Regions from separate parts of the Treponema sp. J25 genome, predicted to be linked through region 1. Evidence: riboswitches for the same ligand, from Rfam matches in the RefSeq annotation. Region 1 holds a riboswitch; the other holds the start of a gene.
The links. A riboswitch is a leader RNA that binds a small molecule or an ion and turns the genes downstream of it on or off. The one in region 1 is predicted to bind cobalamin.

Region 1 (3,154 bases):
CTTGCGAGTTCTTCATCGTTGCATATGGTACTAACGCTCGAGGGAGCGGCCAATGATTGTCGTGGATCGGTTCATTCTCATTTCTCAAAAAACACCTTGGATTCTAATCGGTCTCCAGCACCGCCAGTAGCTAACCAAACAACTATCTTTAAACCTGTACCGGAGACTTCTCCTTCTCTTTCTCTAGAAGGAAAAGAAATTCCTTTAGCCGAACATTCTTCCATTATTTCTGATGTTAGCGCTGATCAGCGAGAGGTTTCTTCTTCTTTTCTTAATGCAGAAAGCCTCGTGGAAGGGGAAACCCAATCCAATTTGTCAGCAGGAAATGGGTATACCGAAGAAAGGGGGTCCGATGTTTCTGGAGGGCCTTCTTCATTCACGGGCACATCCCTCTCTCAGTTCATTCTTCGCCAACTCGAAGCTCGAAAGGTATATCCTCTCAGGGCCCGCCAACGAGGGCTTGAGGGCAGAATCCTGTTACGCTTTACGGTACTTCCCACAGGAAACATCAGGGACCTGACGATTGAGGCTCCCGAGGTAGACCCAATTCTTATTCATGCAGCCCGCCGACTTGTGGAACAGTCAGTGCCTTTTACGCTTCCTTCTGCGATAAGGGAACCAGTTCCCGTTGGGTTTGCTATTGAATATCGACTTACCGAGTAGCTGTAGAAGGGATAAAAAGGGGACTGGAACAAGGGGGCTTAGGATATTGAAATCCAGCCGAGGGATTGTTCCTTTAATGAAAATCAATGTTTAAAGATCTTTGATTTAAATATAGAAAAGACCCCCTATTGGCGTAAACTATCTTGACTCAGATTAATAATGTTTTCTCTGTCCTAGCGCTTCATGCAGAATTATTCCACAGAGCGCAGTGACACTACACTACCTCAGAATCTGCTGAAAAACAGCCAACCCAAAGCCCTCAGTCGAGTCCCTATTGGCCTGCAATTGATCTTGAAATGGAAAGCACTACCTTTTTTCGGGTAAGTTATACGGATTCAGGTTTCACCCTTATTACTAATTTTCATCTTGATACTGCCGATGTCGGGTCCCCTATAAAAGGAACCCCGCCCAGATAGACTAGAAATATATCGCTGGAAAATCTCTGTCTTTTTATCGAATTCATAGGACAGCCGATTTCCCCTTCTTAAAATCGTATTCATTCTTAATTGACAATGCTTCTTTTTCTTTATACAGTAGGTTTGCACACCGATAGGGATAGCGGAATGTGGTGAAAATCCACAGCGGTCCCGCCACCGTAATCGGGGATGAAAGCTGCACCGGGGAATTAACTTATTGCGTATTTTTGTATTTTTTTAATGTTGCCCTGGGTGTCATTGTGGAACTGGGTCGGTCTGGGGTGTTGTACCTGCCAAAACTAAACACCCCCTGGCTAGGGACAGTCCATGAGAAGACGCAGTGAGTAAATGGATCCGAAAGCCGGGAGACGGTCCCTATCAGGATGCCGAGACCCTCGAGGAAGGGGAGCGGTAGAAAGGAATGTGGCTTGGCTCTTTTTTAAGGAAATTACAAAAGCTTCCTTTTGTTTTTCGCTCTTCTCATAAAAGCGTCTGTATGGCGTGGCGAGGGTCCGGGTATTTTTTGTCCCGAGGAGGACCCTATGCGTTTTCTTTTTCCGTGGTTTAAGAAAGGCCTTGGGGGGGGCTCTATCGTTCGTAGCTTTTTGCCATGGTTTTTGTTTCTGGGGGGAGTCTTTCCTTTCTTTCTGGTTGGACAGGAATCATCTCCCTCCCTTTTAGTTACCGCCCGTAGATCTATTGAATCTATCGACACGATACCTGGTCATGTCTATGTAATAGGGACAGATGAGATTGCCGCTTCTGGAGCCACAAATATCGTGGATGTGCTTAAATCGATCCCTGTCCTTACTGTTTCAGGTGCCCTTTCGGGACCCGGTTCTGAATCAATTTCATTACGGGGTTTTGGAGAAAATTCCTTTGGTCGGGTTTTAGTGCTTGTAGATGGCCGGCGGTTAAATAATCCAGATATGCAAAACATCAACTGGAATAGTATCTCCCTTGCCGATGTGGAACGAATCGAGGTCCTGGAGGGAGCAGCCTCTGTAGAATACGGGAATAATGCAGTTGCCGGAGTTATTAACATTGTTACCAAAAAAGATATCACTAAACAAAATACCCGGCTGGTTACCTCTTTTGGGAGTTTCTTTGAAAATAGGGTTCAAATATCTCACCAACAGAACACAGAAAAGGGAGCTTTTTCGCTTGCCGCTGAACACACAGGAAAAGAAGGATATCGAGATCGACAACAAAGCCAGGTTACTAATATAACTCTCCAGGGAACATTGTATCCTGGAGAACAGTTCCGTATTTCTTTTCAGGGAGCCCTTTCGGATCTTCAATATCAATTGCCGGGGGGGCTTACTAAAACCCAATTCCAGGCAGATCCTACCCAGGCTGTTAATTGGGCTGATGAAGGTAAGGAGCAGCATCTTACCGGTTCCCTCGATTTGGAATGGACCCCCTCTGAGCAGCTTTCTGTAGAAGTGCCACTCTCCTATCATTCCCGCTGGATTTTTGCGGATATGGCTTCCTGGTCTACCTATATTAGTCGTTTTGTTCAAACAGGAGAACTACGCCCGAAGGCTACGGCTCAGTTACAAATAGGTCTTATCCCGATTCGTATTGTGGGAGGAGCTGATGTGTATGGGGCTTTTCTTTCTATCGATCAATATACTGACAAGAAAAGAACAAATCTCTCTAACGCCTATGATGTTTCGATGGTGAGCGCGGGGCCATATCTTTCTCTTCGACTAGAATTGCTTAAAAATCTCTTTCTTTCTACAGGTCTGCGGTATGATACCGCCATCATTGGCGCAAAAAGTGAAGATGGTTCGGTAAATGATCAGATACTTCATAGTGCCTTTGTGTATAATGGATCCCTGGTATATCGACCGATACAAAATCTTAAAGTGTACACCACATATGGTACCCTTTTCCGCTATCCTTTTACGGATGAACAAGCGGAGATTTACACCGGTGGTGGGAGTTTTAATAAGGACTTGCGTCCTGAAAAAGGTTTTACTGCTGAAACAGGAGTAGGCTTCGATCTAGGAAAGTGGCTTTCTGTGGAAGGAAATCTCTATTACATGGAGATTCAAGACGAAATAGCGTAT
Region 2 (3,154 bases), on a different contig from region 1:
ACTACATTTTATACCCAAAGGAGGGAAAAATGGGAAAGAAGATTATTACGGTACTAGGGGGGCTTCTCTGTATCGCTACGATGATAGGAGCCCAGGAATCAGAAAGAATAGTTACCCCCTTTTCTGATTCAGGGGGTATGACGGGGCTTGTGCTCGAAGCAACGGGCTACGGTTTAGTTATAGGTGGTGGAGTTGCTGCAAGTTCTCGGAGTACCCTTTCTCTTGGGCTTACTTTTATGGCTATCGCACCTCTTGCCTCTACCTCAGGGGCCTGGCTTTTTCAAAATTACATGGAGCGGACCACCAATTTTTGGGTGAGTAACGGTGTGAATTACAACGGCTCCCAGTATCTTAAAACATCTAAGATCTACGCCTATGTAACCACCGGTGCGGCCCTGGCGGCAGTCCTCTCAGGCCTCTTTATGCAAAACACCACGGGAGTGATTATTTCCTTAGTGTGTTCTGGGGTTTCGGTGGGGTCGGATATTATTGCTTTATATAGTGTGCGTCGATCTTGGATGGAAAGCCTTAATAAGGCCATAGTTACTTCTGGGGTTGATTGGAAAACGATTCTTGCTTCTAAACCTGAATAGAAATTGTTTTAGGATAAAGTTAAAAGAGGTTTCCCTCCCATGCGTAGTAACGAGGGGAGGGGAACGTAATTAGAGGAGATAAGAGATAAAAAGAATTTGACTTTTGAGAGGAGTGGCCTATGCGAGGCTTCTTTTCTATAAAAGGGGGTGTTTTATTTTTTATTGTAGTGTTTATTGTTGTGGGGTATGCCTTATTTGATTTTCTTTTTAGTGTGACCGTAAATACTATCATTGAAGGAAAAATCGAATTCAGTGATAAGTCAAGCAGAGATTCAAATTATTATGTATTCTATTATGATGATTATTCGGTGATACTAAAAAGCGGAAAAACCTATTCTCTTGAGTTGTGGAACGATCCGGATATTCCCATCCATTTTGAGTGTGATGACCTGGGCCAAGATTTGGGCGCCTGGAGTGATAATGGGAAATGGGATGGTTATTTATTATATCCTATTCCAAGCTCTTTTACCGGAAAATTAGAATTTGATTTTTATCTCCGTTCAGATTATGTAGGTTCTAATAGCTGGTACAAATTCAGAATTAACGAGAAGTAGGGTACACATACCACATACAGAAACAAGCAATTGTAAGAGCAGAAGGGGTATCGTGGTGGTATGTTATTAGTCTTTTGGTTGGACAGGACACGATACCCCACAAACTGTTCTGTTCTTGTCTGTTTTATTAAAAAACAAAGAACCCTTGTATTCTCTTCAGAAGAAGTGCTATGATAAAGCCCCCTCTGGTGGGCGTATATATTTTTTAAAAGCCCCCCGCGATACCAAAGCCTTTTAAGGTGGTGGTATCGCTGCGGCAAGGAAGTCCGGTGCAAAACCGGCGCAGCCCCCGCTACTGTAAGGTGGACGAACCCTGAGAACCACTGGGAAACCGGGAAGGTGGGTAGTAGGAAGAAACCGAGCCAGGATATTTGCCAGAGGAGTTTTTGAACGGAGGGTTCAGCTATGGTTCATGTCCCGTAATTGTGTCTCATCTTAGTAGGATAGTTCTTTCTTAATGTTCAATTTAATTTCTCCCACTAAGGAGTCCTCATGAAAACGACGATTGTGGGTTTTCCCCGGATAGGAAAAAACCGGGAACTTAAAACCCTGTTGGATAAGTACTTTGTCCAGGCAATCGATGCCGAAACATTGTATAGCGGTGCCCGTAAACTTGAGATAGACCAGCTTAAGTTTCTGGCCGAAAGATTGGATATTATCCCCTGCAATGATTTTTCCCTGTATGATGGCATGCTGGATATGATCTATCTGCTGGGAGCTATTCCGCCCCGCTTTGTAAAATTGCAGCCATCACAAGGGGGTGCCGCTTCTCTGCCGGCAAAACTCTCCTTCTATTTTGCCATGGCCCGGGGAAAGGAGGTGGCAGGAGAAAGCACCTATCCATTAGAAATGAAAAAATGGTTTACCACTAATTATCACTACCTTGTCCCCGAACTTTCCCGGGATATCTCCTGGAAACTAGAACCATCTTTTCTAAAAGCCCATGTAGAAGCGGCCCAAAGTCTTGGTCATCCCTTTAAGGTAAACCTGATTGGGCCCCTTACCTTTGTAGGTCTTTCTAAAATTCAAGAAGGTTCCCTGGAGGAATATCTTGAACCACTCGTTCGCCAGTATGAAGCCCTTATGGACCTTTTGCGAGAATGGAACGTCCCGTGGGTTCAGATAGAGGAACCCATCCTTGCCACTGATCTTGGGAATAAAGAACGGGAACAGTTTAGGTTCTTGTATGATCGAATCCTATCGAAAAAAGGCCCTCTGAAGGTACTTCTCCAGACCTACTTCGGAGATATTCGGGATTCCTGGAAGCCGGTATGTGAAGCCGCCTTTGATGCAATTGGCCTTGATTTTGTAGGGGGCCCTTACAATGAAGAACTTATTCAACGGTATGGCTTTCCCGAAAATACTATTCTTGTGGCAGGCTGTATTGATGGGCGGAACATCTGGAAGGCGGATCTTATAGGGTTGAAAAGGCTGATAAAAAAACTTGCCGCCGCTGTCTCACAAGAAATATGGCTTTCCTCTTCCTGTTCTCTTCTTCATGTACCCTATACGGTGAAAGGGGAATCCGCTTTGCCAGAAAACCTGAAGACCTCCCTGGCCTTTGCCTATGAAAAACTCGAAGAACTGGAGCTTCTTAAGCAGGTGCTTGAGGGCGATCCCGGTACGGCTTGGGAAGATGGGACAGAGGAGAAAAGCCCTGAAGAACAAAAAGAAAATGGAATGGCTTTGCGGAAGAGCGACGCGGGGAACCCCCAAAAAGAAGAGACCTTCCCTGGAAACAAATTCCGTCCGGTACCCCGGCAGGAACGGTATGAGCTCCAGCAGAAACGCTTGGGGCTACCCCTCTTTCCGACTACCACCATTGGGTCTTTCCCTCAAGATGGGGAACTACGACGGATGCGAAGGCAGTATCGGGAGGGTGTTATTTCGCCACAGGCCTATGAGGCCTATCTGCGGGACAGGATTCGGCAGGTCATCAACCTGCAGGAAGACCTTGGTCTTGATGTTCTTGTCCACGGGGAATACGAACGGAACGACATGGTCGAA

Region 2: linked by a shared signal. The riboswitch ahead of metE (5-methyltetrahydropteroyltriglutamate--homocysteine S-methyltransferase) and the one ahead of C5O22_RS10720 (TonB-dependent receptor) in region 1 are both predicted to bind cobalamin.

What each region holds. Positions count from the first base shown of each region.
Region 1 covers NZ_PTQW01000035.1:506-3,659, reverse strand. The annotation lists gene C5O22_RS10725 (energy transducer TonB) at 25-663, shown strand; cobalamin riboswitch at 1,224-1,449, shown strand; gene C5O22_RS10720 (TonB-dependent receptor) at 1,622-3,154, shown strand, end outside.
Region 2 covers NZ_PTQW01000036.1:1,014-4,167, forward strand. The annotation lists gene C5O22_RS10815 (hypothetical protein) at 30-593, shown strand; gene C5O22_RS10820 (hypothetical protein) at 773-1,147, shown strand; cobalamin riboswitch at 1,368-1,540, shown strand; gene metE (5-methyltetrahydropteroyltriglutamate--homocysteine S-methyltransferase) at 1,640-3,154, shown strand, end outside.